3 regions of the Clostridium aromativorans genome follow, and region 3 is predicted to be linked to each of the others. Evidence: riboswitches for the same ligand, from Rfam matches in the RefSeq annotation. Region 3 holds a riboswitch; each other region holds the start of a gene.
What was found. Region 3 has a riboswitch for thiamine pyrophosphate ahead of thiC (phosphomethylpyrimidine synthase ThiC). Riboswitches for the same ligand answer to the same signal wherever they lie in the genome.
Positions count from the first base shown of each region.

Region 1 (10,678 bases), on a different contig from region 3:
TCTGAAATACCTGCCAAATTTTCAGTATCGGAATTGAAGAGAAGATTCAATCTTATAGATAGAGAAGATAGTGTGGAATTTATAGAACCCGTATATTTAAAAAAACCACTCTTTTTAAAAGGGAGTAGAGGTCTTACTGCAGCGGAAAAAGGAACGGTTATGCATTTGGCAATGCAGCATATTGATATTAAAAAAGTCAATTCCTATTCGGAAATAGAAGAGCAGATACGCAAATTGGTGCTGGAAGAATTTATAACTGAAGAAGAGGCAAAATCCATATCAATACAAAAAATATTAAAATTTTTTAATTCTTCTATTGGTGAAAGAATGAAAAGAGCAGAAAATTTGTATAGAGAAGTTCCCTTTTACATGGAAGTAGGCAGCAGTGAAATATATAAAGAACTGCCTTCAAAAATTTATGATAATGAGAAAGTGCTGGTACAGGGCGTAATAGATTGCTATTTTCAGGAGAAAGATGAATTAGTGCTCTTGGATTACAAGACAGATTATGTAGAAAGCTTAGAGAATATGAGAGAGAAATATAAAATTCAAATTTATTATTATGCACGGGCATTGGAAAAACTTACGGGTAAAAAGGTTAAAAATAAATATTTATATCTATTTTATAACGATAATATATTAGAAATTTAAATAATAATATAATTATAAAGTACTTTTTATGTTCAGATATTTTATTTTATTGGAGGAATTTGTATGGAAAATGCCGTAGATAAATTATTGAGATATGTAAAGTTTGATACTAGCTCTGATGAGGAATCCAGCACTGTGCCGAGTACTTTAAAGCAGTTGAAGTTGGCAGAGCAGCTTTCAGAAGAATTGTCAAGGCTCAATATGAAGAATATATCCCTGGATGAAAAAGGTTATGTTATGGCTACGTTACCTGGCAACACAAATAAAAAAGTTCCAACAATCGGTTTTATATCCCATATGGATACCAGTCCTGAAACTTCAGGAAGAAATGTAAATCCCCATATATTAGAAAATTATAATGGCGAGAATATAATTTTAAATAAAAAGGAGAATATAATTTTAAGTACCGAAGATTTTCCGGAGATAAAGAATTATAAGGGTAAGAAAATTATAACTACGGATGGAACAACTTTATTAGGTGCAGATGACAAAGCTGGTATTGCAGAGATAATGGCTGCAATGGAGTATTTAGCGGAACATCCAGAAATAAAACATGGAGATATAAGAGTAGGATTTACACCAGATGAAGAGATAGGGAGAGGACCAGATCATTTTGATGTAAAAAAATTCAATGCTAAATTTGCATATACAGTGGACGGTGGAGCCCTTGGAGAACTGGAATTTGAGAATTTTAATGCAGCTTCTGCAAAGATAACAGTTTCTGGAAGAAATGTACACCCTGGTGAAGCAAAAGGGAAAATGATAAATTCAATGCTCATAGCTAGTGAATTTATAAATATGCTTCCTAAAGATGAAATTCCGGCATCTACGGAAGGATATGATGGATTTTATCATCTAGTTTCAATGAAAGGAAATGTAGATGAAACTAAACTTAATTATATTATAAGAGATTTTGATCAGAATAAATTTAATGGCAGAAAAAATTTTATAGAAAGATGTGTAAAAAAAATAAACGAAGAATATGGCAGAGAGGTTATAGATGTTAAAATAGAAGAACAGTATAAGAATATGAAAGAAAAAATTGAGCCTGTGAAATATATAGTTGACATAGCTTTTAAGGCCATGAAGGAAGTTGATGTAGAACCTAAAGTTGTACCAATTAGAGGGGGTACCGATGGAGCAAGACTTTCTTTCATGGGACTTCCAACCCCTAATATATGTACAGGAGGACATAATTTCCACGGCAAATTTGAATATATACCGGCTTTTTCCATGGAAAAAGTAGTACAGATTATAATTAAAATAGCCCAGATAACTGAAAAAAATTATAGTAACTCTTTTTAGAATTTATAATATTATATTCAATATAAGATATAAAAAAACTGGATTTTTGTTTTGATGAATCAGTATTTTCAATGGAAGGGGTATGGATGAAGGAAAATAATGAATTTAAAGTAACAACTGATATAATAGAAGAGTGCTTAAGGGAGTGCCTGGAAAATGAGGATGAACATGAAAAAAAAGATAAACCACACCATGTTAGTAGTAGATAAAGGTGTGATTCTCATTACAATTAATTAATCGATTGAATATTTTTTTTCCAGGTGCCTGAAGGCAATTACCAAAACTGAAGTTATAACTAGATATATTACAGCAGCTATTATAAAGGGAGTAATGGTAAAATCACGGGTCACTACTTCCTTTGCTGCTCTTAAAAGATCCCCAACTCCAATAGTTGCAACTAATGCAGAATCTTTTATTAGATTTATACTTTCATTGCAAACAGGAGGAAGTACATTTCTGGTAGCCTGTGGAATTATTATCTTTGTCATAGTTTGGTAATAACTCATTCCCAAGACCCTGGAAGCTTCATACTGACCCTTGTCTATGGATTCAATACCAGCTCTGAATATCTCTGCTAAGTATGCAGCATAATTTATAGTAAAAGCAAGTCCGGCAGCAGCTAGAGGAGATAGTCTTATGCCAATTACAGGAAGACCAAAATAGGCAAAAAATAGCTGTAAAAGTAGAGGAGTTCCTCTAAAAGCCCAGGTGTACAAACTTAATATAGTTTTTAGTGGCTTAATTTTAGATATTTTACCTATTGCTACTATACATCCTAAAGGTATGGAAAATACAGCAGTTATAAGAAATAATTCTCCAGTTATTAGACTTCCCTTTAATATAAATCCTGTAATGTCCATAAGATTATCCAATTAAATCACATCCTAACTTTTTATTTTGCTATTATATCTTTACTGAACCACTTTTGGGATATCTTATCTGCAGTTCCATCTTTCTTCATAGAATCCAGTGCTTCATTTAACTTATCTTTAAAAGCTGCATCGCTTTTTCTAATACCAACACCATAATCTTCTTTCCCAAAATTGTCATCAAGTATTTTATATAATCCGGGTTTTTTCTGTAAATAATATCTCCCGACAACCTCATCTACCACAACAGCATCAATACGTCCCTGGTTTAAATCCAGTAGAGCTTCTGTATTATTTGAATATTTTCTCACTTCTTTTAAGGATTTTGAAGTGGCGGTATCCGACTTCAATGCAGTTTCACTGCTGCTCCCAAGTTGAAGTCCTACGGTTTTACCTGATAAATCTTTCTTAGTCTTTATATTTGAGTTGTTTCTCACTACAATTATCTGTTTGTTTTGAAGATATACTTTTGAAAAAGATATCTGCTTTTTCCTGTCTTCTGTTATGGTTAGACCGTTCCATATAACATCTATGTCCTTGTTGTTTAGACTGAGAATAATACCATCCCATTCTACAGGCTTAAAGACTACATTTACCCCCATTTTCTTTGCAGCGGCTTTGGCCATGTCTATGTCAAACCCTACGATTTGACCTTTTGAATCCCTAAATCCCATTGGGGGGAAACTGTCGTCTAGGCCAACTACAAATTTACCCTTTGATTTTATGTCATCCCAGGATGTATCTGTTTTTTGAGATTGTCCACATCCTGAAAATATTGATGTCACAATAAATACCATGATTGCTAAAATACTTAATTTTTTTTTCATTTTAATTGCCTCCCTTTTATATAAATCAATTACAATAAATATTATAATTTACCGTGGTAAATTTGTAAACTGATAAATTAAAAGTATATAGAGCTGTTAAGTGTGAAAAAATGCTGATTGAATTGTAGTTTGACTACAATTCAATCAGCATTTGATAACTTTTAATAAATACTATTTAAGTAGAGCTTTTGCAGCAGCCTTTATATCATTCTTTCCTAAGATAGCAGAAATTACGGAGATGCCATCCACTCCAGTAGATAATACATCTTTGAAATTCTGCTCATTAATTCCACCTATGGCAACAGCAGGTATGCTTATACTATTGTATATTTTACGTAGACCTTCTATACCTATTGGCGTATCTATATCCTTTTTAGTTCCAGTGAAAAATATAGTTCCTATTCCAATGTAATCTGCACTATTTTTTTGTGCATCTACAGCTTCTTCCACAGTACCTGCAGATATTCCTATTATTTTATCTCTGCCCAATATCTTTCTGGCTGCGACTAAGGGCATGTCGCTTTGACCAAGATGTACACCATCTGCATCTACAGCTTGAGCTATATCCAGTCTGTCATTTATTATGAAAGGAACTTTGTAATAATCAGTAACTTCCTTAATCTTCAGTGCTAATTTGTAAAATTCCCTTGTGGAAATGTTTTTTTCTCTTAGCTGAACCAAAGTGACGCCGCCTGAAATTGCATCTTCTACAGCTTTGGATAGATCAATATTTTTTAAAAAACTTCTGTCTGTAACCAAATATAGACTATAATCTATTTCCATACTATTTTGGCACCTTCTTTTAATTTTTCTTCACTTAACTGATATATGCAGTCTATGAGCTTAACTCTAAAGCTTCCAGGTGTATTTGCTGCTTTAAAGGCTTCTTCTCCAGCTATATTCATTGAGAGTATGGCATTTACAGTAGCTGTGAATTTATCTTCAGATGCTCCACAGGCAGCTCCGCAAAGGGCACCCAGCATACAACCGGATCCAGTAACTTTAGTAAACATTTCTGTGCCGTTTTCAATTACAGCACTTCTTTTACCATCTGTTATGAAATCCTTTTTACCGGTGGCAGCAACTGTGCACTTGTATTTTTGAGATAAAGCTATGCAGCATTCTAAGGCACCTTCTCCAGTATCAAAGGAATCTACACCTTTTACATTGGAGGATTGTCCTGCCAAAAATTTAATCTCTCCTATGTTTCCCTTTATGACATCAATTTTTCCAACCTGGAGTATTCTGTTTATAACTTGAATTTTTTTTGGCACGGCGGCACAGGCTACAGGATCTAATACTACGGGGATATCATGGATTTTTGCAGAAGTGCTGGCTAAAACTGCGGCTTGTTCCTGCTCTTTATTAAGAGTTCCTAAATTTATGTACAGGGCAGATGATAATTTGACAAAATCAAAAACCTCATCATAGGCCTCACACATAGCAGGGGAGGCACCATAAGATAGGAGAATATTTGCACAGTCATTTATGGTAACATAGTTGGTAATACAGTGGACAAGAGGTATTTTATTTCTAACCTCTGATAATATTTTTGTTACTTTGTCTAGATTTATATTGTTCAATTTTTTAACCCCCTTTAAGTTTAAAAATAATTTCTTCTATTAAAAAGTTATACCGGCTTTTTTATAAACTTCTATAAAATGTCCAACAGGGCCAACTCCATGACCAATGGGAAATGAATTTTCTATTGCCTTAGTTATATATTGCTTTGATAGGTTTACTGCCTTTTCAATATTGTGTCCTTTGGCTAAATAGGAAGCTATAGCGGAAGATAAAGTACATCCTGTTCCATGAGTGTTTTTAGTGTTTATTCTATGACCTTTAAGGGATAATACCTTATTATCGTGAAGCAAAATATCATTGGCATCATTGCATCTATGGCCTCCCTTTACGAGTATGCTCCTTGCACCCAGTTCTTTTATTTTAAAAGCTGCACTTTCCATATCTTTTTCATTTTTAATTTTTAGTCCGCTGAGAACTTCTGCCTCTGGAATATTTGGAGTTATTACATCTGCAACATTTACCATAGTTTTTATTGCTGTTTCTGCTTCAGGTTTTAAGAGAGAATATCCGCTTTTTGATATCATTACCGGATCGAGTACTATATTTTTGGCCCTATATTCTATTAAGAGCTTTTTTATTACAGATATGGTTTTACTATTTGAAACCATTCCGATTTTTACTGCATCTACTTCGATATCGTCAAATATGGATCTTATTTGAGCCTCCACAATTTCAGGAGTTACGTCCAGTACATCTTGTACACCTATAGTATTTTGGGCTGTAACGGCAGTGATTACACTCATTCCATACACGCCAAGTGCACTCATGGTTTTTAAATCAGCTTGTATTCCCGCACCACCTGAGCTGTCAGAACCTGCAATTGTCAATACTTTTTTCATTAAAAACACCTCTAATTTTGTATTTGTTTAAGCAACTCCAAGGTTCTAAAGAAGCTAGGAGTGCTGGCAGTGATAGACACCGTATAAATATAAAAGGTGTATGCGGAAAAGCATACACCTAATAAAAATCAAAAGTCATGTGAAATTGCTTCCCTACGCCAGTTTTATCTGGATCAGGTTCAAAGGGTTAGAGAATATCTCTTCTCAGCTATATAAAGCACCCCCACAGCCTATTTTATTTTAAACTCATTATACTACCTTGATAAAAATTTGTAAATCAATTTTAAATTTTATTCTTCTGGTTCAGATTTTGTAGGATTAGAGGTCTTTTTATTTAAGCCAAGTATAAAATAGAAAGCTAGTATAAGTAAGAACCAGAAACATCCTACAATAAGAGCAATCCTAGTATCTGGGCTAAAAGCTAGCATTACGATGACGAAAGCTAAAAATGCCAGTACAATCCAGTTAAGATAAGGATATCCAAACATTGGAAAATGCAACTTTTTTATTTCTTCCGGAGTAAGTCTTTTTCTAAACTTCATCTGTGCTATCAGTATAATGCCCCAAGTCCAAATTGCACCAAGTGTAGCTACACTTGTAATGTAAGTAAATACCTTTCCAGGTACCAGAAAATTAAGAACAACTCCAATTAACATAAAAAATGCAGAAATCAAAATGCCAGTAGCTGGAACATGGGTTTTACCAAGCTTACTAAACTTTTTTGGTGCTGTTCCCTGCAGGGAAAGATTGTACAGCATACGTCCAGTACTGAAAATGCCGCTGTTACAGGAAGATAAAGCTGCAGTCAATACTACAAAGTTTATAATACCTGCTGCTGCAGATACACCCAATTTGCTAAATGTTAAGACGAAAGGACTTCCAGTTGTACCAAGGGTATTCCATGGATAGAGTGACATTATTACAAAAAGTGCACCTACATAAAATATAAGTATTCTCCAAAGTACTTTGTTGATAGCTGACGGTATCGTTTTCTCAGGATTCTTTGCTTCACCTGCTGTAACGCCTATGAGCTCTGTGCCCAGATAAGCAAACATAACCATTGTTACTGCAAGCATAGGTCCCCATCCACCTTTAGGGAAAAATCCTCCATGTGTCCATAGATTTGAAATTCCGATAGGTTTTCCACCATTACCGAAACCAAATATAATCATGAGCAACCCTAGTACTATTATTGCAATAATTGTAACTACTTTGATAATTGCAAACCAGAATTCAAATTCACCGTAGGCTTTTACTGCAATTAGATTTACGCATGTCATTATAATAAGTGCTGCCAGTGCAGGTATCCACTGAGGCATAGTTGGAATCCAGAATTTAACGTATACGCCTACAGCTGTAATTTCAGCCATACAGGTTACCACCCACATAAACCAATAAGTCCATCCAGTCATATATCCTGCCAATGGACTTATGAATTCATTGGCATAGGCGCTAAAGGATCCGGAAACAGGATAGGAAGTCGCCAACTCACCTAGAGCTCTCATTATGACAAACATAGCTAGTCCAGCTATAATGTAAACCAATAGAATTGCTGGCCCAGCTGTTTGAATAGCAGTAGCAGAACCTAAAAATAGCCCTACGCCAATTGCTCCTCCCAGGGCTATCAATTGAATATGACGTTCTTCTAAGCCACGCTCGAGATTCTCATTTAATGCATCTTGTTTACTCATTGTGTTCCTCCTTAGTTGGTTAAATAAACCTTAGGATAATTACTTTAAAATTATTTAATTTAAAAATTTATCACCTTCTATGGCTATCATACATTATTTAGAATATTCTCAACTAAATAATAGCATATTTTCATTTACATAACAACTAGTATTTAAAATTTTCATTGAATTTACAATTATTTTAGATTTAAATAATGTTATTTAAAAAATATAAAAATAGTAAGATAAAAGTCATATACTGTTTCACAATATGAATATTATTATAAATTTGCTTTTATACTGCCTCTTGACCACAGGTGATATTTGTGATATTATACTTTTGTCACTTGCCGAAGTGGTGGAATTGGCAGACGCAACGGACTCAAAATCCGTCGATAGTGATATCATGCGGGTTCGACTCCCGCCTCCGGCACCATAGATGTAGAACAAAAAGAACACTTTGGAATTTTCCAAAGTGTTCTTTTTGTTCTATTCTTAAAAAATAGAACAGATCAAAAGATCAATGTGATTTCTTTAAAATAATGTTGACCTGGTCGGTTCATGAGAATATAATATTATATAAACCGATTCGGTTTATATAATGATTCTAAGGTTCTTAAAAAAAAATTTTCTCATAGGTAAATCACTGCAAGCCTTAGAATTACCTCATCCAGGCGCGTAGCAGTGTTTATCTCTCTTTAAAAAGTCAACAATATTAGCAATAGTAGCATTTGGATGAATTTTGAGAGGTGAGCTTTTTGAAAAAATTTTTTAATTTGCCTGTAGAGAAGCAAAATAAAATCATAGATGTAGCACTTAAATCCTTTGGTAAAAATGGCTATAAGAAAACTTCCATAGGGGACATTGCTGCTGCAGCAGGAATTTCAAAATCCATGGTGTTTCATTACTTTGGTACAAAAAAAGCTTTGTATTTTTATTTAATTGAGCTATGCGACAATATTATTATGAAAGAAGTTGATGAAAAATTTAATTATAAGGTTACTGATTTCTTTGACAGAATTAAGCTTTCATCTAATATTGAAATTTCTGTTATGAGGAAACACCCTGCAATTCCATCCTTTTTAACAAGCATGTATTTTGAAAATGACGGGGAAGTAAAAGGTGATATAAAAACCATTATTCTAGCAAAAGGTGTAGATTTTAGGAACAAAATTGCTTTTGATGGTGTAGATTTTTCAAAATTTAAGGAGAATGTTGATCCAAAGCTTGTTATAAAGATACTTCTTTGGCTTACTGATGGATATATGAATCAATTGTCAAATAGGACAGCAATAAATTATGAAGCTTTTTTTAAGGAATTTGAAGAATGTATTGATTTACTCAGAGACAATCTTTATAAGGAGGAATATGTATGAATCCCTATGTGTTGGATTTCAGCAACATTGATAAATCAGATCTACCTTTAGTGGGCGGTAAAGGTGCTAATTTAGGAAAACTGTCTAAAATCAATGATATTATGTGTTCCAGAAGGTTTTTGTATAACTACTGAAGTCTATAAAAAAATTGTCTGTGACAATTCTGAATTTAATAGCGTAAATGATCAATTATCTTTTTTAAAGATAATTGACAAAAGAAAAATCAGTGAATTCAGTAAAAAGGTTCGGGAGATTATAGAACAGATACCTATCCCGATGGAGATTATAGAAGAAGTCTTGCATTACATTTCAAAGCTTGGCGAGAAAAATGCATATGCAGTGCGTTCAAGTGCTACGGCAGAAGATTTGCCTCTAGCTTCTTTTGCTGGTCAGCAGGATATCTATCTCAATATTAAGGGAATGAATAATATATTGAAATATGTAAAAAAGTGCTGGGCGTCACTTTATACGGACAGAGCGGTAATTTATCGTATACAAAATAATTTTGATCATCGAAAGGTGTATCTCTCTGTAGTAATACAAAAAATGGTTTTCTCCCAGGCCTCAGGGATAATGTTTACTGCAGATCCTGTAACTTTCAACAGAAAGGTAACATCTATTGATGCAAGTTTTGGCCTTGGTGAAGCTCTTGTATCAGGTCTGGTTAATCCAGATATCTATAAAGTGAGAGAAGGAAAAATACTGTATAAAAAGATATCTATCAAAAAACTCGCTGTTTCGGCACTGCAAAATGGTGGTACAAAAGGGAAGGACATTGATACTGCAAAGCAAAATATACAGACCCTTCGGGATGAGCAAATTTTACAACTGACAAATATAGGCAGAAAGATTGAGAATTATTTTGGATGTCCACAGGATATAGAATGGTGCCTTTGTGAAGGTAAATTTTATATTGTTCAAAGTAGGCCTATAACTACATTGTATCCTGTACCATCAGAGGCTGTGGATGGAAAAAATCATGTATATATTTCATTTGGGCACAGACAGATGATGACTGAAGCCATGCGGCCACTAGGAATATCTCTTTTTCAAACTTTATTCAAGCAGATGGTTGGCACTCCCATGAATGAAATGGGCGGAAGGCTTTATATTGATGTATCCCGTGAACTTTCCTCGCCATTTATCAGGATGTCTTTTTTCAAAGGAATGGATGCGGTAGATGTCTTAATGAAGAATGCTCTTGCTGATCTTGTAAAGCGAAAGAATTTTATCAAGACTCTGTATAGGAAGAAGACAGCTATGGCTTCAAAATCAATGTGGCTGAAATGGATACTATTTACTATAAAAGATTACAGAGCAAACAACCCTGCTATTCTCAGCAATATCAAAGCTTTTGGACCAGGTGCCCACAGTATGAAATTTGAACAGAACTTGATAGAGGCAAAACAAAAAAAACATGAAATTATAAACCGTCTTGAAAGATTGCACGGTGGAAAGGGAAAAGCAAGGAAGTTCAAAAAGGCAGTTAGCGTCCTGCGCAATTATGCCGGTTATCGTGAGTTTAACAAGTATGTTTTGGTGTGGTATGACTGGATT
Region 1 is NZ_JAJJPB010000010.1:21,217-31,894, forward strand. Features, by position in the region: gene addA (helicase-exonuclease AddAB subunit AddA) at 1-651, shown strand, start outside; gene pepT (peptidase T) at 715-1,956, shown strand; gene LN736_RS18970 (hypothetical protein) at 2,043-2,165, shown strand; gene LN736_RS09260 (amino acid ABC transporter permease) at 2,190-2,828, opposite strand; gene LN736_RS09265 (amino acid ABC transporter substrate-binding protein) at 2,849-3,652, opposite strand; gene thiE (thiamine phosphate synthase) at 3,824-4,435, opposite strand; gene thiM (hydroxyethylthiazole kinase) at 4,426-5,235, opposite strand; gene thiD (bifunctional hydroxymethylpyrimidine kinase/phosphomethylpyrimidine kinase) at 5,275-6,075, opposite strand; TPP riboswitch at 6,208-6,310, opposite strand; gene LN736_RS09285 (amino acid permease) at 6,366-7,766, opposite strand; tRNA gene LN736_RS09290 (tRNA-Leu) at 8,095-8,181, shown strand; gene LN736_RS09295 (TetR/AcrR family transcriptional regulator) at 8,504-9,121, shown strand; gene LN736_RS19195 (hypothetical protein) at 9,118-9,255, shown strand; gene LN736_RS09300 (phosphoenolpyruvate synthase) at 9,215-10,678, shown strand, end outside.
Region 1: another riboswitch for thiamine pyrophosphate. It lies ahead of thiD (bifunctional hydroxymethylpyrimidine kinase/phosphomethylpyrimidine kinase); the one in region 3 lies ahead of thiC (phosphomethylpyrimidine synthase ThiC).

Region 2 (10,678 bases), on a different contig from region 3:
GTAATCAAAGGGGTGATTAAAAATGTCAAGAATTATCATTTCCACAGGGAAATATATACAGGGAAATGGAGAACTCAATAGAATAGCTAGCTATGTTAAGGAACTTGGAGATAACTTTTTTATAATAGCCAGTGAAAATGGAATCAAGAGAACGAAAGAGAAAATAGAGGAGAGCTTTAAAGGAAAAAACTGTTCGCTGTATTTTGAAGCTTTTAATGGAGAGTGTTCTAAGAATGAGATAGACAGACTACAGGGAAAATTAAAACAGAATAACAGCAATGTTGTAGTTGGAATAGGCGGGGGTAAGATATTTGACACTGCAAAGGCAGTGGCTTATTATTCAGGCACTCCAGTTGTAATAGTTCCAACTATAGCAGCTACTGATGCACCTTGCAGTGCGCTTTCTGTGATATATACAGATGAAGGTGTATTTAGTGAATACCTAGTACTTCCCAAAAATCCAGATATGGTACTCGTAGATTCATCAATAGTGGCAAAAGCCCCAGTGAGGCTTCTTGTTTCAGGAATGGGGGATGCTATGGCAACTTATTTTGAAGCCAGAGCCTGCGTTAGATCAGGAGCGGTTACTATGGCAGGGGGTAAAGCTACAAAGGCTGCTTTTGCACTTTCGAGGTTGTGTTATGATACATTATTGGAAGATGGACTTAAAGCTAAATTATCTGTTATAAATAAAGTACCTACAAAGGCACTGGAAAACATAATTGAGGCAAACACTTATTTGAGTGGAGTTGGATTTGAAAGCAGCGGCTTGGCAGCTGCCCATGCTATTCACAATGGATTTACAGCAATCAAAGAGTGTCATAGTCTATACCATGGAGAAAAAGTTGCCTTTGGTACTTTAGTCCAACTGGTTTTAGAAAATAGCCCTATGGAAGAAATAGAAGAGGTAATGGATTTCTGTGTTGAAGTCGGGCTTCCAATTACTTTGGCGGATCTGGGAATCAATGAAATAAATGAGGAGGATATAATGAAAGTGGCGGAGATTTCCTGCGATAAGAATGATACTATGGGAAATATGCCATTTGAAGTTACAAAAGAAGATGTCTATTCGGCAATACTTACTGCTGATGAGCTCGGAAAGGTGTATAAGTAGATAATGACAGCCATTGTATAACAAATAACCGCCAGCTTCTGATCATACTTTAAATCAAAAGCTGGCGGTTATTTGTTTGTAGATTATGTTGTCAATTAACTACAAATAAATGCTTATTACTGCAAAATGTCCAGAGTGAGTTCAGTTATTATTTTTGCAAGCACGCTTTCAGCACCTTCATTTAAATTTACATGGTTCTTCATTATTCCATCATAGCTTCCATGAGTGAATTCATCTACCAGAGTTTTGCCGCTTGAGTTTTTTCCAAGAAACCATTCATAGCAGGCATAGGCTTTATCCAGATATTTTTGATCTTTGAATATGTTATAGGCTTCTGTATACATGATACATGTTCCACATGCCTCTAGCGGCTGTTCGTCAAATTCGGAGGGAGTTGCATCTCCCTTTTTAAACCAGGTATTGCTGCCAATAGGTTTGAAATAATCTTTTGCAAAACAGAGTTTTTCTAAAAAATTTAAAGACTCAATTGCTGTATCCAAATAGCTCTTGTTATTTAAAGTGCTTCCGCTTTTTAATAAACTCAAGGGAAGTATGGCGTTTCCGTAAGTTAAGCTATTCTCGAACCAATGCCAGGAATTTTCAGAATGAGTTTGAAAATTATCCATAAGGTATTGACATATTTCTACTATCTCGTTTTTTAAAATATCAATTAGATCGTCCGTGCTTCTTATTGGGGTATTGTTGACCTCTACAATTTCAATGCCATTCAAATACTTATCTAGAAGCTCGTTACTTATTGAAGAGTGTTTTTTCTCCAGAAGAGCTTTGTAAATAAGATTTAGTCCCAGCAGGGAATAAACTTTTCCTCTCATGTGAGTTAATGAAGATATATTGGGAATCGCCCTATATATCATAGTTAAAATTGCAGATTTTATGGATTCTGGTACACCTTTTGATTTAAAGGTATATCCCAGTGCCCACAAACATCTTCCAAAGCAGTCTTCAGATCCTTCTTCTTCCATGAAGTTTCTATTATAATCCATGAAATTTTTAAAAGTTCCTTTTTTGTTTTGAGCATATAATAAAAAGGAAGTATATGTGAAGATTAATTTTAAATATTTTTTACTTTTGAATTTTTCATAGAGCATTACAGCCGCAATTAAAGCTCTCGAGTTGTCATCTGTAGTATAACCGGAATTTGGATCTGGCGCTGAAAATACACTGTGCTGAATAATTCCAGTATCATCAGTCATTATAAAAATAGGTATTGAATGTTCCTCCTCAAAAATACGCATGTAATTTACACCACCTGTTTTGTAATTTTACTAGCTTTAATTGTATTTAAAAATAAATTTTCATATTGTTTTGCAACATAGGGCCATTTCATTTTTTTACCTAAGTTAGACATATTTTTTTCCATGTTTCTCATGACTGTTGGATTGTCTAGTAAATATGTTATAGCCTGGGCTAGGGAAGTTGAATTCTTGAATTTTGCAAGTATTCCCCTATTGTCATTTAACATTTCCTCTGCATATCTATAGGGAGTGGATACTATTACTTTTCCATATCCAGCAGCATAGGCCAGTGTACCACTTACGGCCTGCTCACTTGCCAAATATGGTGTCATATATATGTCTGATAAAGTTAAATACTGTACTATTTCTCTCTTGGTAAGATATTTGTTAACAAATTTTACGTTGTTCTCTATATGAAATTTTGAAACTAAATTCTGCAGCTTGTTTCTATAAGCTTCTCCCTCAACTTTTTTTACACAAGGATGAGTCTGACCAAGTATTAGATAAAGCACTTCAGGATGGGTTTTAACCACTTGATTTATAGCTTCTATGCCGTATTCTATACCTTTTCCGGAGCTTAAGAGCCCAAAAGTACTTATGATATTTCTGCCATCATACCCCAAACTCCTCTTTAAAACATCTTTATTTTCTACAGTAATATCCGGTACTCCATGGGGTATTACTATGATTTTATTTTCCGGTATATCATATACTTGATTTAAAATTTTTATGGAATTTTCTCCCATGGTAATAATTTTTTTGCTTTTACCGCCCAGTATTTTAAGTATTTCCCTCTGCTTTTCATTTGGATTTGACAGTATGGTGTGAAAAGTTGTTATGAAAGGAATTTTTAAGCCCCTAATAAAATCCAGTAAATACTCCCCGCAGTCTCCACCGTATATTCCATACTCGTGTTCTATTACAACTAGATTCGTATCGGAATTATTTATCAAATTTGCAAGATGTATATAGGTTTTTCTATCAAATTGATTTACAGTAAACCATATGTCATTCCCATATTTATAATTTTCGTCATTGACAGCAGCTATTTTATAATTGTTAGAGGGAAATGCATCTCCCAGATTTTTAATTAAATCAGCAGTAAAAGTAGCTATTCCACATGCCCTGGGTGGATAAGTACTTAAAAAAATTATGTTTTTATCCAATGGTATCACCTCTTTAGTTTTCTTATATAGCAAGCAGATTATTATCATAATCCTTTGAAACATAGGCTGTATTGAGAAGGTTACAATATTTGTCTATAATGCAATCTGAGCCTATTACAGAATTTGTTATATTTACATTCTCGTTTATTTTTATTCTATCCCAAAGTATACTTCTACTTATGGTGCTCATTTGGTCTATTAGACAATTGTTTCCTATAACGGTGTAAGGGCCTATTTGGGCATTGGAGTCTATAATAGAATTATTGCCAATAAACACCGGTCCTATTATTTTTGCATTTGGATGTATTTTTACATTTTTACTTTTAAAGATTATGTTCTTTATATCTGAAATATTATTGTTTTTTATAAATTTTTCACAGCTGCTGTGAAGTATATCTATATGTGCCTGTATATATTTCTTCAAAGTTCCAATGTCAATCCAATAGTCGTTGTATTTATAAGCAGCCATTTTGTAATGTTTTTTAAGTAATAGAGGATAAACGTCCTTTTCTACAGAAACCACTTTGTTTTTTGGAATTTCTTTAAAGACATCTGGTTCAAATACATAGACTCCAGCATTTATCCATTTTGAATCTGTTTCCCCTTCTTTAGGTTTTTCTTTAAAAGCATTTATATAATTATTTTTATCAAATTCTATTACTCCATATTGAGAAGGATCTTTAACCTTTGTCATAGCTATGGAAACTGAGGCTTTCTTTTTTTTATGATATCGTACAAGCTCTCTGTAGGATATGTTATTTACTATATCAGAATTTAAAACTATAAAAGTATCGTCAAAAAATTTTTCGGAATTTTTTATGGCACCGCCTGTGCCCAGGGGAATATCCTCAGATACATAATCTATTTTTATTCCTAATTTTGAACCATTATCCAAATAATTTTTAATGTAATTTGATTTGTAGCACGTACTCAGGACTACTTCAGTTACTCCAGCTTCCTTTAACTTTGTTATCACCCTTTCTATAAGCGGTTTTCCCATAATTGGAACCATGGGTTTTGGCAACTTGTTTGTTAGAGGTCTTAGTCTGGTACCTTTACCCCCAGCTAAAAGTAATGCTTTCATGTTGATTCCTCCCTTATGTTAATTAAATTTCTTATATTGAATAAACACTCTTATTTTATAAAGAATGTTATCTATCAAGTAAATTTAAATTATCACATATAATTGTATATATTAATGGAAAGCATATAATATTCATGAATAGTATCTTCAGGTAGCATTTATAACTATTGCTGAGTCTTCTGTATATAGTAGAAAGACCAGTTTAAGATATGAATTTACAGCTATGAAATTAAGAGTTTTTCAAATCATCACGATATTATCACTATTTACTGCCATGAATTGCTAATAAACATATTGTAATATAATAATATTATTATGTCAACAACAAATTTTTCCTTTACTGGTTATTTAATTCTCTATTTTTAATTTTAGCACTTCACTGTAATTGGAATTTAAAAATAATGTTATAATAAAGTAAAGAATAGTAACTATGTTTACAAAATTATATTGTTTAAGGGGGATTTTTATGAAAAAGAAAATAAGTGTATTTATTATGGCATTAGTACTTATAGTATCAACTTTATTTGCAGCAGGTTGTTCCAATGGATCCGACAGTACTTCATCTGAGCCTAAAAAACAGGCAATTAAAATTGCGGCTTTGAAGGGCCCTACCGGGATGGGAATGGCAAAACTTATGGAAGATAAGCAGGATTACAGCATAACCTTATATGATTCACCGGATCAGATAACATCAAAACTTATAAATGGAGAGATAGACGGGGCAGCAGTCCCTTCTAACTTGGCTTCTATTTTATATAATAAAACTAAAGGTGCAGTGAGACTAGTTGGAATAAATACTTTAGGTGTCTTATATATTGTTGAAAATGGCAGTACAGTAAAGAGCATAGAGGATTTAAGAGGGAAAACCATTTATTCAAGTGATAAAGGTGCTACTCCTGAATTCATATTGAACTACATATTGAGAAAAAACGGTCTGGAACCAGGGAAGGACGTAATTGTTGACTATAAGATGAATCACAGCGATCTGGCGGCAGCAGTGGCATCTAAAAAAGTAAATTTGGCAGTACTTCCGGAGCCTTTTGTAACTACTACAAAGATGAAAGACAGTAGTTTGCAAGTCCCCATAAATCTTACTAAGGAATGGGATAAGGCCTCCAATGGACAGAGTAAGCTGGCTATGGGTACTGTTGTCTTTAGAAAATCTTTTATAGATAAAAGGGGAAAAGATCTAGATAATTTTTTAAATAAATATAAGGAATCTGTGAATTTTGTAAATTCCAATAAGCAAGAGGCAGGAAAGCTTATTGAAAAATATGGCATAATACCAAAAACTAAAGTGGCTGAAATGGCTATCCCAGGCAGCAATATAGTATTTATAAATGCCAAAGATGGAAAACAAATTCTTCAGAAGTTTTATGAAGTTTTATATGACAGTGATCCAAAATCTGTTGGAGGAAAGGTACCAGATGAAAATTTCTATTACATTGGAGACAAGGACAATTAGAAGATCATGCATACTATTGTTTTGGCTGTTTATATGGGAGCTCTGCTCTCTTTTTATAAATAATCCCCTTATTTTGCCATCACCTTTTGAAGTTATAAAAACACTTTTTATTCTGGCGAAGGGAATTTATTTCTGGAAAAGTGTTTTTAATAGCATAATAAGGGTGATTTCAGGAATCCTAATATCCATAATTGTAGGCATTGTGCTGGGAGTAGCCGCAGGTTTGAATAAATTTATAGAGGAAATTCTGGATCCCATTATAATTACCATGAAAGCGACTCCCGTTATGTCTATAATTATTATAGCTTTAATTTGGTTTACTTCATCCTATGTAGTTATTTTTACAGCTATTTTAATATGTTTTCCAATAGTATATACGAATGTAATTCAGGGAATAAAGTCGGTGGACAAAAATTTAATTCAAATGGCGAGTGTGTATAGGGTTAAGAAAAAATACTTATTAAAAGATATATATCTTCCAAGTATAAAAAATTATGTTGTATCAGGTATACTCATGTGTCTTGGAATTGGATGGAAAGTTTCGGTGGCATCAGAGGTATTGAGTACACCTAATTACTCCATAGGATTGAATCTTTTGAATTCGAAGAACACACTTGAGACCCCTGAACTGTTTGCCTGGACTATTGTAGTTGTAATACTGAGTTTTGCTTTCGAAAAGATATTTAAGTATTATTTATCAAAGAGGACGTTTATATGAAAGATGATGGTAAATATGAAGTTATAATTAAAAATTTGAACAAATCCTATGGGAAACTTCCTGTGTTTATAAACTTAAATCTTAGCTTTTTAAAGGACAAAATTACAGTTATATTTGGACCCTCGGGCTGTGGGAAAACCACTCTTTTAAATATTATAAGTGGAATTGAAAAAGATTATGATGGACAGGTATATTTGAAAAGCGATAGATTGTCTTATGTTTTTCAGGAAGATAGGCTTATCTCCCATTTGACAGTATATGAAAATGTGGCTTTTGTACTAAAATCTGTAATGAATAGAGATGAAATAGAATCGACTGTAAATAAATTTTTAAATATGGTGGAACTGTCAGATTGCAGAGATAAATTTCCCGGGGAATTAAGTGGAGGTATGAAGAGAAGAGTTGCACTTGCCAGAGCTTTTGCCTATAGAAGTGATCTGCTCCTGATGGATGAACCTTTTAAGGGCCTGGATAATAGGTTAAAGGGTGACATAATAGAGAAGTTTTTATTGCTTTACAGGGAAAATAAAAGAACAGTTATAATGGTGACTCATGATAAAGAAGAAGCCAGAGAACTAGGTAATGTAATTTATTCGCTAGAGTAAATACGACGGAAATATTGATTAATTTCAATTATTGTAGTAATATAATTGGTGTCTGTGCAATATATAAAATTAAATAGTTTTATATATCCCAGGGGTGCTGGTGTTACCGGCTGAGAGTGAGGATTGAATCCTTAGACCCTAGTTGTACCTGATCTGGTCAATGCCAGCGTAGGAAGAGGTTGCAATATAATTTAGTCGATAAAGGTACAAACATTTTTTTAAAAGTTTGTACCTTTTTTATGAGAATAATTGTGCATTGTGAATTGAAAAGGCGGGATTGTATGAGAACATCTATAAAATTATATGATAGTGTAAAGGTTATATGGGATTCTTATTACGAGCATCCTTTTATAAGGGGAATAGCAGATGGAAGTTTGAATGTGGAGAAATTCAAATTTTACATGATTCAGGATTATATATATCTTCTGGATTATGTAAAAGTATATGCACTTGGAATAGTTAAAGCCCAAGATGAGAGTATCATGCGGGGTTTCTCGAAGATGGTGGACAATATATTGAATGGAGAGATGAATATACATAGAAATTATATGAAAAGATTGGGCATAAGAAAAGAGAATATAGAGAATACCGAAGCTGCCATTGAAAATATTTCCTATACAAATTACATGCTGTCAGTGTCGCAGATGGGAGATCTGATGGATTTAACAGCTTCCCTTCTAGCCTGTATGTGGAGTTATCTTTTGATTGGTAAAAGACTGAGTAAAATAGAGGGAGCCGTGGAAGATAAATTTTATGGACAGTGGATAAGGGGGTACTCTTCAGAAGATTACGAAAGGGAAACGAGGTGGCTGATTGAACTGTTTGATCAGTTGACTGCAGATATATCGGAAAAGAAATTTGAGAGATTGAAAGAAATTTTTATAAATACCAGTAAATATGAAAGTATGTTTTGGGATATGGCTATGACAGGAGGATGTAATTGTGCTGGAATTTAAAAATATAAGCTTTAAATATGATGAAGACCCGGATTTTATAATAAAAAGTTTGAGTTTCAGAGTAGATAAAGGGGAGTTCATAAGTATAGTGGGTCCCAGCGGATGCGGAAAAAGCACTGTGTTCAGGCTTATCTGCAAATTGGAGAGACCTTTTGAAGGAGATATATTTTTAGAGGGCAGAAATATAAACGTTTTGGGAAAGGGCTACATAGGATATATGCCTCAGAATGATCTTTTAATACCCTGGAGAACCATACTTCAAAATTCTTCACTGCCCCTTGAGATCAAAGGTGGAGATATGAAAAGGGTCAGGAACGAGGCAGAAGAAATGCTGCAAAGTTTCGGCCTGGAAAAATATAAAGATAAATATCCCAGGGATTTGTCCGGAGGTATGCGCCAGAGGGTAGCCTTTACAAGAACTCTTCTTACAGGCTCAGAACTGCTCCTTTTGGATGAGCCCTTTAGTGCACTGGATGCAATAACAAGACTCTCTATGCAGGAATGGCTTTTGGATAAGTGGTCCAAATTAAACAAGACTGTATTGTTTATAACTCATGATGTGGAGGAAGCACTTTTTTTGTCTACAAGAATATTTGTAACAGATGGAAGTCCTATAAGAAAATTTAAGGAAATAAAGGTTGATTTAAACTATCCCAGAACAAGAGATATGCTTGACAATCCTGATATTTTGAGGATAAAGGCACAGCTTATAGAAGAACTTAAAAGGGGGATAAGGTTGTGAAAAAATACAGATCCTCCATAATAATATGCCTGTTGTTTTTTGCAGTCTGGGAAGCAATTGCCAGATATATAGATGCTATGTACATCCTCCCATCTCCTACAGCAATTGTGAAAAAAATATGGGAGCTGAAGGACATCTTATTTTTGGTACATTTGCCGGCTACCCTTGCTGTGACTTTTGAAGGGCTTGGAATATCCATAGTATTTGGGGTTCTTCTTGCTGCGGCTATGAATATAAGTGAAAGAGTACAGAGAGCTCTTTATCCTATTGTAATTGTAACGCAGACAGTGCCCATAACTGCACTTGCTCCTATATTTGTGCTGTGGTTTGGATATGGCATATGGAGCAAAGTGCTGGTAACCATACTCATAACTTTTTTCCCAATAACCATAAATGTATATGACGGACTTCGTTCCACTAGGAGGGATATGGAGGAACTTCTGTTTACCTATGGTGCCAGCAAAGGAGATATATTTATAAAATTGAAGTTTCCAGCATCACTTCCTTACTTCTTTTCCGCCCTTAAGATAGCAGTACCATTGAGTGTGGTAGGTGCAGCCATAAGTGAGTGGCTGGGAGCCCAGGCAGGACTTGGATATTTTAGTAAGAGAATGATGACACAGCTGGACGGTGCTGGGGTTTTTGCACCTATTGTAATATTGTCTGTAGTCGCATTGATTATGGTTAAAATTATAAGCATACTCGAAAATAAAATAGTAAAGGGGAGGAATGAAATTTGAGGAAAATAAAGATCTTAGCTTTTATAATGTCAGTCTTAATGTTGGTGGGTTTAGCAGGGTGCGGCAGTAAATCATCACAAAATGGCAATGGACAGCTTGAAAACGTGGATTTGGTGCTTGACTGGTATCCAAACGCCATACACAGTTTTATATATGCAGCTATTGAGAAAGGGTATTTTAAAGAGGAAGGACTTAAAGTGAATATAAAATTTCCGTCGGATCCTACAGATCCACTCACTCTTCCAGCAGCAGGAAAGGCGACACTTGGGATTTACTATCAGCCGGATCTTGTAATTGCAAGAGCTAACCAGGGAGTACCTGTAAAATCTGTTGGAGCGGTAGTACATACACCTTTGAATGTTATAATAGCACTGAAGTCAAATAATATAAATTCACCTAAGGATCTTCAGGGAAAAACCGTGGGCTATTCAGGGAATCCGCTGAATACCGAGTACGTAAAGACCATGGTTAAAAAAGATGGTGGAAATCCGGATACTGTTAAGATGGTGGATGTAGGATTTGATCTTCTGTCATCCATGGTAACTAAAAAAGTAGATGCCACTACAGGTGGACTTATAAATCATGAAGTTCTCATGATGGAAAATGAAAATCATCCTGTAAATTATTTTGATCCTTCCAAATATGGAGTCCCAAATTATTATGAAGAAGTACTTGTAACCAGCGATAAAACTCTAAAGGAAAAGCCTGAAACCATTAAAAAATTTATGAAGGCCGCCCAGAAGGGATTTGAGTATACCAAAAATAATCCGGATGAGGCCCTGAAAATACTCATGGACAATCAACAAAAAGGCAGTTTTCCTCTTAAGGAAGC
Region 2 is NZ_JAJJPB010000026.1:27,335-38,012, forward strand. Features, by position in the region: gene LN736_RS15460 (glycerol dehydrogenase) at 23-1,114, shown strand; gene LN736_RS15465 (glycosyltransferase) at 1,231-2,370, opposite strand; gene LN736_RS15470 (glycosyltransferase family 4 protein) at 2,376-3,536, opposite strand; gene LN736_RS15475 (sugar phosphate nucleotidyltransferase) at 3,559-4,620, opposite strand; gene LN736_RS15480 (ABC transporter substrate-binding protein) at 5,087-6,085, shown strand; gene LN736_RS15485 (ABC transporter permease) at 6,048-6,803, shown strand; gene LN736_RS15490 (ABC transporter ATP-binding protein) at 6,800-7,408, shown strand; TPP riboswitch at 7,489-7,600, shown strand; gene tenA (thiaminase II) at 7,690-8,364, shown strand; gene LN736_RS15500 (ABC transporter ATP-binding protein) at 8,351-9,106, shown strand; gene LN736_RS15505 (ABC transporter permease) at 9,103-9,846, shown strand; gene LN736_RS15510 (ABC transporter substrate-binding protein) at 9,843-10,678, shown strand, end outside.
Region 2: another riboswitch for thiamine pyrophosphate. It lies ahead of tenA (thiaminase II); the one in region 3 lies ahead of thiC (phosphomethylpyrimidine synthase ThiC).

Region 3 (10,678 bases):
TTTTAACTCTATTCAAATTATCTATAAATATGAATCAAGTTAACGCGAAAATAATATTGCTTTTTAATTGCTTTCCATTGCTTTTTCGATACTTGAAATAAAGTCACTAGCTTTTATATCTAAACTTTTGCAGATTCTAAAAATGATGTTTAAAGTTGGATTTCGCTTCTGGCGTTCAATCATGCTGATATAGGTTCTGTCAACATTACATTCATGTGCAAGATCCTCCTGAGATAATCCACATTTTATTCTGCGGTTTCTTAAAGTTATAGCAAGTGCATTTTCTAATGTCATGTAAACCACCTCTCGGATTTAATTTTAAAAAAAATGTTACAAATTGTCTTCATACTATAATCTACAACAAGCGATTTTTGTGATATAATTTAAAAGTGTTTTGCAATAATTTGTATAAATGTTAAACTTTAATTGTTATTTATAAGAAAGGCAGGTTGAAATTTACGTGATAAATGATAAAGTAAACGATTTGAGAGAGAGATTACATAAATTAATTGAGGAAGAGGCGGATTATAGTGAAATATTAGAGGCAAGTCAAAAACTAGATAAATACATAAATCAGGTTACGAAGAGTACAAGCAGTTGAGAATTTATTGTGATAAATTGATAAAACTTTATAAGCTTAAAAAACTTCTGTTTTTATAATGGAATTCCTTTTAAGAAAGGTTTGTATGATAGATAAGAAATGCAAATAAATAATTGATATTAAAAATATACAGATAGAGTGTTAAAACTATTTGACTAAGTCAACTAGTTTGCTTATAATTATTTTTATGAGAATAAATAAACTAGTTTGGAGTGATTTTATGAAAAATAGAAACTTAAACACAATATCAGAGGTAAGAATTTTTAGTCGATTTTATACAAATGTCTTGGGACTTTTAAATCAAGGTATACTGGATAGTGCATATTCATTAACGGAAGCTCGTATACTTTTTGAGATTAATAAAACTAAAGAATGTACCGCTAATATTTTGATTGATAAACTAAATATTGATAAGGGATACTTAAGTAGGATCTTAAATCGCTTTAAATCGGATGAATTGATTACTAAAGAAAAATGTTCTGGGGATGGACGTTTGAATTTCCTTGAATTGACAGAAAACGGTAGGAATGTCCTATCAAATCTTTCAAAAAGATCTGATAAACAAATTTCTAATCTAATAGATCACTTAGATGAAAGTGAAAAGGAAAGTTTAGTTAATTCAATGGAATGTATTATGAAATTACTGTCTTATGGTAAAAGAGCTTTCAATATTAGATCATATAGAGAAAGTGATATAAAATACATTATTGAAAAACATAGAGAATTATATAAAAAGGAGTTTGGGTTTGGTAATATATTTGGAGATTATGTTGAGAAATATTTAATTGAATTTCATAAAAAACATAATCCGGATTTAGAAAATATATGGATTGCAGAAGAAAGTAATAAATCCGTTGGCGTAATAGCTATAGCTGCAGATAAAACAGATTCTTCTTTAGCGCAGCTTAGATGGTTTTTAATTGATCCAAGTGAAAGAAATAATGGATTAGGTCACATGCTTTTAGACACGGCAATTAATTTTTGTAGAGAGAAGAATTATAAGCATATTTTTTTATGGACTGCTGATGTACTCAAAACAGCCCGTTATCTTTATGGAAATTATGGATTTAAGCTAACTGAATCAGCTGATAATACTACGTGGACAGACCATCTAATTAAAGAAGAACGTTGGGACCTATATATATAATCATTTGCCTTCGATGAAAGTGCCTGCATTTGGAATCTCTTTCAGCAGTATAAATTCTAATACTGTGGAAAGCAGCGCTGTAGAATTTGAAGATCCATTCGGAAATAGGTTGGGCATAACTGATTATACTAAAAAATAATCCATTTAATATAATGCATATATTGTGTATAGAAACGGCCTAGCAGTTCAATATTGCTAAGCTGTTTCTATGATAACCAATCATCATATTATGGTAGGTGAGGAAAATTTAATTGTTGATTTTTCAAAAATGTTCTTTTAAATTTCGTGTCGTAAGATATGGATCATCTGAACACATTACAAGGGACATTACAGCAGCACCATAAATATCAGTTTTCAATAATTTATCTATGTTGCTTTCATTTATACCGCCTATTGCTATAATTGGAATTGAAACATTTTTCAGCATATCTTCCAAAAAAGCAATTCCTCTGGGTTCTAATCCCTTTTTACAATTTGTTTTGAAAATGTGTCCTGCCAGAAGGTAATCTGCACCCTTTTTTTGCACATTTGCCGCCTCTAAAGTGCTGTGAACAGATACTCCTAAAATACCCTTGAATTTAAAATGTTCATTCATATAATCTGCATAATTTGTGTGAAATCCATCAGAATTTACTTCTAGAGCAGCTTCCATATTGCCGTTTATTATAAGAGGTACATTTTGAGGTTCCGTTATCTTTTTGATTTTTTTAGCAAGCTGAATTATTTTACTACAGTCCAAATCTTTTTCACGTAGAATTACGGCATCTGCACCTGCTTGTACTGAACTTTCTATTATATCAAGCATGTTGTTATTTTTTACAAGTTTTCTATTCGTTACTATAAATAGCTTTTGTTTCATAGTGCTATAGGTTCCCAATCCTTCATTACAGGAAAATATCCTTTTTTGATTATTGCCTGTTTCACCTCTGTTAAGCTTCTTTTATCGGAGTTGTCAAATTGCATTTCACCAGGATTCTCCTGAGTATGTCCTCCAACTTCCGTAGATACGCCTGCAGACATTTTGGTGACACCGAGAGGTATGAGATTGTCCCTCATTTCCCTGGATTCTCTTGTGGTTATGTTGGTACCTGATCTTGGAATAAAGAGTTTAAGTGCAAGCAGTATTTGTACCATGTTTTTGTCACTTATTTCATGCAGATCTTTGAAAAAACCTGCATGAGGCCTTATCCGTGGAACTGAAAAATTCACATCTACTCCAGGAAATTTTTTTTGTATATATGCACCGTGCAGTCCACCTAAAAAAGCTTCTTCTCTCCAGTTATAGAGACCATAAAGCGGGCCGAGACCTACGGAATATATACCAGCTTCGCAGGCCCTTTCTGGTGTTTCAAGTCTGTATCTGTAATTTTTCTTTGGACCTCCAAGGTGGACCTTTGAGTATACTTCCTGGTTGTAGGTCTCCTGGTACATAGTAAGACTATCTGCACCGGCTTCAACAAGTTCTCTGTATTCTTCCTTTTTAAGAGAGTATATTTCCAGACATATTGAACTGAAATATTTGTTCATTATTTTTACACAATCTCTTATATAGGAAACAGGCGAATATTTTCTGGATTCTCCTGTCAAAATTATTACATGTCTGAACCCCATGTCATGTACAGCTTTTGCTTCTGTATCAACTTCATCGAGAGTGAGTACCTTTCTGTTTATTTTATTTGTACAATTATATCCACAGTAAGCGCATCTATTTGAACAGTAATTGGCAACGTACATGGGAGTGTACATGACAACGTTTCTTCCAAAGTATTTAAGTGAAAGTCTGTGAGATTTTTGAGCCATCTCTTCCATATGCTTTTCGGCAGTAGGAGAGAGAAGCGCCAGAAAATCCCATTTATCCAGTTCCTCTTTATCTATTATTTTTTCAATTTGTCTGTCTGTAACTTTTTTAAAAAAGTTTTCATAATCAAAATCTTTTAAATTTTGCACTACATCATAAAAGGTCATTTTAAACACTTCCTATCTTAAAAATCCTGTAAGAGGAGATGAGGCTACGGCGACTTCTTTTTCAACACCGGGTTTTGAAAGAAAAGCTTTCCTTCCTGCTTGTATTGCAAGCTTGAAAGCTTCGGCTATGAGTACAGGGTCTTCTGCTGTTGCAAGGGCAGTATTTGCAAGTACTGCATCGGCTCCCATCTCCATGGCTTCTGCGGCGTGAGATGGCTTCCCTATACCTGCATCCACTACAACTGGTATATCTATTTCGTCAATTATAATTTTTAATAGTTCTTTTGTCTTAAGACCTCTATTTGTCCCGATAGGTGCACCCAGAGGCATTACTGCAGAGGCACCGGCATCTACAAGTCTCTTTGCATCCATTAGATCCGGGCTTATATAGGGAAGTACAACAAATCCTTCTTTTACAAGGGCTTCAGTAGCCTTTAAGGTTTCATAGTTGTCGGGAAGCAAGTATTTGCTATCTGAAATAACTTCTATTTTAACCCAATTTCCACATCCTGTTGCTTTAGCTAAATGTGCGAGCCTTATAGCTTCTTCTGCATTTCTTGCACCGGATGTATTTGCCACGAGTATGCAGCTTTTATCTATAAAATTCAATATGTTGTCATTTGGTTCTGCAGCGTGGATATCCATACGTCTCAGTGCTACGGTTATAATTTGTGCTTCAGAACTTTTTATTATATCAGGCACTATTTCATTTGATGTAAATTTACCAGTCCCAATAAAGAACCTGCTCTTTATTTTTCTATTTGCTATTATAAGTTCATCCATAAATTAAAATCTCCTTTAATTTTGATTTATTGTATATAATGTAAATTATCTAACCACCTCCGACATAACGGATTATTTCTACTTTGGAAGTGCTTGATAATTTTTTGGATTTGTACTGTTCCCTGTCTACTAACTCTAAATCCACTTCAATTACAACGGTGTTTTCGTCTATATTTAATTTGTTTAGTAATTGTGATACTGTCGTTTCGGGGGCAAAATCCAATTCTTCTCCATTTACGGTCATTTTTACACCTCATTTCAAAAGCAATTGGAATCGATGTTCTAGTCTTTATCCCGAAGGATATTTATGTTTTTTCCTTCCATTACCTTGTTCATGTTTCTTACAGCACACATTTTTCCACACATGGTACAGGTTTTTTTATCTTCAGGTGTTGAGCTCTTTCTGTATTTTCTGGCTTTTTCAGGGTCTATTGCAGTATCTAATATTTTTTCCCAGTCAAGTGCTCTTCTGGCCTCAGCCATTTTGTTGTCCCAATTTCTTGCACCTTTGATTTCCTTTGCAATGTCTGCAGCATGGGCAGCTATTTTGGCGGCTATAATTCCATCCTTCATATCCTGCAAATCAGGCAGTCTGAGGTGCTCTGCAGGAGTTACATAACAGAGAAAATCCGCTCCATAAGTTGCAGCAATAGCGCCGCCTATGGCGCTTGTTATGTGATCATATCCAGGTGCTATATCTGTTACTATGGGACCTAGTACATAAAATGGAGCATCATGACACAGCTTTCTTTCAAGCTTCATGTTGGTTTCTATTTCATTAAGAGCCATATGACCGGGCCCTTCTATCATTACCTGTACATTTCTTTTCCAGGCTTTTTTTGCCAGTTCACCTAAGGTCATGAGTTCCTTTATCTGGCTTGCGTCTGTAGAATCATCTATACAGCCAGGTCTACAGGCATCTCCCAGACTTATGGTTACATCGTATTTTTCACATATGTCAAGAATTTTATCGAAGTATTCATAGAAAGGATTTTGTCTCTTATTCAAGTTCATCCAAGCATACATCAAGCTGCCTCCTCTTGAGACAAAATTCATAAGTCTCGGGTTTCTCTTGAATATCTGTGCTGCTTCCAGATTTATACCGGCATGGATGGTCATAAAGTCAACCCCATCTCTTGCGTGGGCTTCTATAACGCTTAAAAGTTCCTCAGCAGTTATATCCTTTAATTCTTTATCATAAAAACCAACTGCATCGTATATGGGTACAGTACCTATCATAGAAGGAGACATAGCCACTAACTTGTTTCTAAATTCTCTTGTTTTCCCAAAACAACTTAGATCCATAATGGCCTCAGCTTTCATGTCTATTGCTTTTTTCACTTTGTCAAGTTCCAGATCTATATTACAGCAGTCCTTTGAAATGCCAAGATTGACATTTATCTTTGTTTTAAGCCCTTTTCCCACGCCTTCTGCACTTAAATTTTTATGATTTTTATTGGCTGGAATGACAGCTTTGCCTTTGGACATAAGGTGCATGAGATCCTTGACATCCATATTTTCCTTTTTGGCTACTATACGTATTTCTTCCGTGACTATTCCTTTTCTGGCAGCATCCATCTGGGTTGTATAATTCATTTTATCAATCTCCTTCTTGATTTTATGGATAAAAAAATAGGGAGCAAATGCTTCCCATAGGATATAAAAACTCTGAATGTTTTTTAAAACAGCGTAAATTTCCCTACGTTGGCATTATCCAAATCAGGTTATAAGGGTAAAAGATAGTATCTTACTCTCAGCCTATCAACATGGGCTCCCCTGTAACATTGTATTTTTAAATAAAAAAAGGAGTGTCTGATGAAAACACTCCTCGAATACACATTTTAAATATTTGCTTCCCTACGGTAGTGTTAACTACATCAAGTTCAAAGGGTCAGGTTTTACCTTCTCAACCGAAACGGTTCCCCCACAAACAATTCTATTTACTTTACATATATATAATAGCACTTATCCATATATATGTAAACATTTTTAAAAATTTTCCACTTGTTTTGCACATCTAATCAATTCGTCAGCCGCCTTTGAGCACAGGGAGGCCAGATCTTCTATGTGAATTTCTTTTGAGGCAGAAGAGTCAAAAAAGATGTTTGCCTGGGCTTCGAATTCTTCATCTGCCAGCCATAAGACCAGTACAACGGGCACATTTGGAAATATGTTAAACTGAAGTGACATATCTCCCAGGCATAGTTTTTTAGCATCAAGTTTTTTCCCGGCCTTTAGAAATAGTTCATCTCTGTTTCCGAAGTATTTGGTAAGTTTGTCTATACCATGGCCGGCAAAAAAATCATAGGTGCAGCCTACACCTTCTATTTCCCTGTAGGGTACCCATTTATTGGTCAGTCCACTTTTGGTGCATCTGCAGAGATAGCTCATGATCAGTATTTTATCCATTATCGTATCGGATTCATAAGATAGATCGTTGTGATTAAAATCCTTTAATGTAATAGAGCCTTCCGGATAGGAAATTAAATATTCCCTGTTAAAGTATTTTAAGGTGAACATATTCTTTTCAGCGTCATATTTTGCTCCACTTTTTTGGACAATTTCTTCCAGGGGACGCCGGCTGAATTTTTTACATAGATCCTTATAACACAGCACATAGTTGTTTTTCTTGTTTCCTATTGTGAAACACCTCTTTTCTATCAAGTATTTTTTGAAGCAGGAGACATGATATTTTAATTATATACTATTTAATATATATAAAAACAGCATTATATTTGTGAATGATAATGCTGTTTTTGTGTTATTTAACATAATATTTTTTGGCTTTACACTTCAAAACGGAAGCCGATTATGAAATTATCCGGCTTCTTTTTTGACTAATAGGCAGCAGCTGCTGCAGGTTGTCTGTAATGAGAATAATCTCCGGGATATCTTGAAATATGTTTTGATAAATTATCGGATCTATGTCTGAAATTGGAAATACTGTTGATGTTATTGTTGTAACTGGAGTTAGTAGTTGTTGTAAATGATTCACCATCTGCTCCGATCTCAGAGGGATAAATTGCGATATTTCCACCATTTGATATCATGGCAACAGGGTGAATTTTGTTGCTGGAATCAGATAATGAATTTCCATTGACTTTGGCCGATTGATATTTTACCTCATCCGCGTTTGCTAGAGGTAGAAGCTGATTGTTCTGATTAGCCGGATCTTCGCTGATCCATTCTGCGGATGTGCCTATTTTCTGCTCATAGGAAGAATCAAGGGTAGTGGATATAGTTTTTGTTACTGCTTCTCCTTTAGGCGTAGTTGCAGTGAATGTTAAATTCCATGTGGAATTCGAAGCCTTGGATATAGTTACACTGATAGTTGAGCCAATTGGGATACTAACTATATTCTGGGCAGCATCGGGCAATTTTTCCCAAAAAACTTCAACTATAGGTTGTCCATTTTGTATCTCCTCTATAGTTCCCATTTGAAGGAGATCTTCAGAATTTACTCCTCCCAAGCCTATCCATTGTGCGGTTGAGGCATTTTGACGATTGGATGTAATATTAGGTACTGTCCAACTTCCTGAAACGCTTGTATAAGTATTGTTCTGGGAAACAGGTACAGCTATATAGCCTGCCCAATTACCTGATTTTTCAGTGCTAGCTGGAAGATTAACCCTATTTATGGTGTTTTGAGGCTGGTAGTTATAAATTGAATGAGTTATATTCCTCTTTGGAAAATAATTTGATAAAATATAGCTGCCTCTGTAAGTATCGCCGAATTGTTCCTTTGCAATTGCAGATCCGGCTCCACTTCCCAATACCACAAATAATGCCAGCAGCAAAATTTGAAGTTTTTTTAAGATGTTTTTCATTGATTAATTTCCCCCTTCCATTATATTTATAAAAAATGAGTATATAAAAACTACTTGATATACAATAGTTTCTCGCTAATATATTACAAAATCGTGGTAATAATATTACCATATTGTAAATTTTTTGCCTTCAATTATATTTATTGTGAAAGAAATTCATTGTTGGTTAAATCAGGTTCTGAATTTACAAGGTTCTGTAGAAGGTATTATTATTTGTGATATAATAATTACTATAAAATTGGACCGCGTAGGAGATTGAGATAAAATATGAAGGATATACATAAGAGGATCGATGAAATATTACCACGGATAGCTGATCCGTATTTCAGACAGAATAAGGGACTTGGAGATGAAATAGGATTTTATATTTTTGATTATGATCCTAAATATGAGCTTTTAATTAGGGATAGAGTTAAATTTATAGAGGAAAAGGCAAAAAAAGCCTATGGGCTCAATATAATCGAGTTTGACCTTTATGATATTATTTTGAACATTTTAAAATCAAAGGGATATCTTGAAAAAAACTTTGAGATGGAGAAAAAAAAAGGAAGCAAATATGTTTTAAATGCAACCAAGAAAGCTCTTAGACTTACATTGAAAAATGATCTTATGGTAGGGTATATAGCAGACAGGATTGGCGGAAGCGATATAATATTTTTAACTGGAGTTGGAAAATCATGGCCTATAATCGGATCATATGGAGTGTTAAACAACCTGCATAGAGTTATAGAAAAACAACCTCTTGTTATGTTTTTTCCAGGCACCTATGATGGAGGCTCCCTAATGCTGTTTAATATTTTAAAAGATGACAACTATTACAGGGCATTTCAATTAATAGATAAGTATTGAATTATGGGGGAGACAAAAAAATGAAATTTATTTTGAAGGATATGTTTTATAAAGAAATAGACAGGGATATAAAAGGTGTTATCAAAGTTGGGCAGGAAGATGATGAAAATGTAAAACAGGAACTAGATGAATATGTTGTAACCAGTGAGTTAAAGAAACACATAGATGAGTTTTTTGAAATGTATAAAACCAGTATACTGGAAGATACGGATAAGAACGGGGTGTGGATTTCAGGATTCTTTGGAAGCGGTAAGTCCCACCTTTTGAAAATATTATCCTATCTTTTGGAGAATAAAATTATAGATGGTAAAAATGCTATTGATTATTTTAGTGACAAGGGATTGGATAATTTTACTCTTGAGAATATGAAACTGGCTGGGGATACCCCGACCGATGTAATTCTTTTTAATATAGACTCCAAATCAGAGGCGGATTCTAAATCGAATAAAGATGCCATTGTAAATGTGTTTAATAAAGTGTTTAGTGAAATGCAGGGTTTTTGTGGATCAATGCCATGGATAGCGAATATGGAACGGCAGATGGTTAAAGACGGTGTATATGAGAAATTTAAAAGATTTTTTAAAGAGATGTCCGGAAAGTCATGGCTTGAATCAAGAGAGGATTTTTATTATGAGGAGGATTCAATTGTAAAGTCGTTATCTGAAACTACAAAGATGAGTGAAAAATCTGCAAGGAATTGGTACAATAAATGTGAAGAAAATTATTCACTTAGCATAGATAAATTTACATCTAGGGTAAAAGAATACATTAAATCAAAGGGAAAAAACCATCATGTTATATTTATGGTAGACGAAATGGGACAATATATTGGAGATAATACAAAACTCATGTTAAACCTCCAGACTCTGGTGGAAGATCTCGGTACTAAATGTGGTGGAAAGTGCTGGGTTGTTGTCACTTCACAGGAGGGTCTGGATGAATTTACAAAAGTAAAGGGAAATGATTTTTCTAAAATTCAGGGAAGATTTAATGTCCGGCTTTCACTGTCTTCTGCAAATGTTGACGAGGTAATAAAAAAACGTATACTTAGGAAAAAAAATACTGCCGAAAGTTATTTGAGATTGTTATATGAGCAGAAGGAATCAATAATAAAAAACCTGCTGACTTTTACATCAGATACTGCAGAAATGAAAATTTACAGGAATGAAAAGGAATTTGCAGAAGTCTATCCTTTTATACCCTATCAGTTTAATCTCATTCAATCTGTATTCAATGGAGTGAGGGAACATGGGGCATCCGGTAAGAGTCTATCCAGGGGAGAGAGAAGTTTGCTGGGGGCATATCAGCAGGTTGCGGTGGATTATATGGAAGAAGATACAAGGATGCTTGTCCCTTTTTCCTCCTTTTACAAAACTATAGAGATCTTTCTGGACTCCTCCATTAGATCAGTTGTAATTTATGCAGAAAAAAATGAAAAATTAGATGCCTTTGACGTGAAAGTTTTGAAACTGCTATTTCTTTTAAAGTATGTAAAAGAAATAAAAG
Region 3 is NZ_JAJJPB010000015.1:74,034-84,711, forward strand. Features, by position in the region: gene LN736_RS12030 (helix-turn-helix domain-containing protein) at 64-294, opposite strand; gene LN736_RS19135 (aspartyl-phosphate phosphatase Spo0E family protein) at 461-601, shown strand; gene LN736_RS12040 (bifunctional helix-turn-helix transcriptional regulator/GNAT family N-acetyltransferase) at 822-1,748, shown strand; gene LN736_RS12045 (thiamine phosphate synthase) at 2,011-2,607, opposite strand; gene thiH (2-iminoacetate synthase ThiH) at 2,604-3,713, opposite strand; gene LN736_RS12055 (thiazole synthase) at 3,726-4,496, opposite strand; gene thiS (sulfur carrier protein ThiS) at 4,546-4,740, opposite strand; gene thiC (phosphomethylpyrimidine synthase ThiC) at 4,779-6,092, opposite strand; TPP riboswitch at 6,174-6,284, opposite strand; TPP riboswitch at 6,333-6,432, opposite strand; gene LN736_RS12070 (DUF3786 domain-containing protein) at 6,486-7,112, opposite strand; gene LN736_RS12075 (G1 family glutamic endopeptidase) at 7,334-8,323, opposite strand; gene LN736_RS12080 (DUF1788 domain-containing protein) at 8,591-9,172, shown strand; gene brxC (BREX system P-loop protein BrxC) at 9,193-10,678, shown strand, end outside.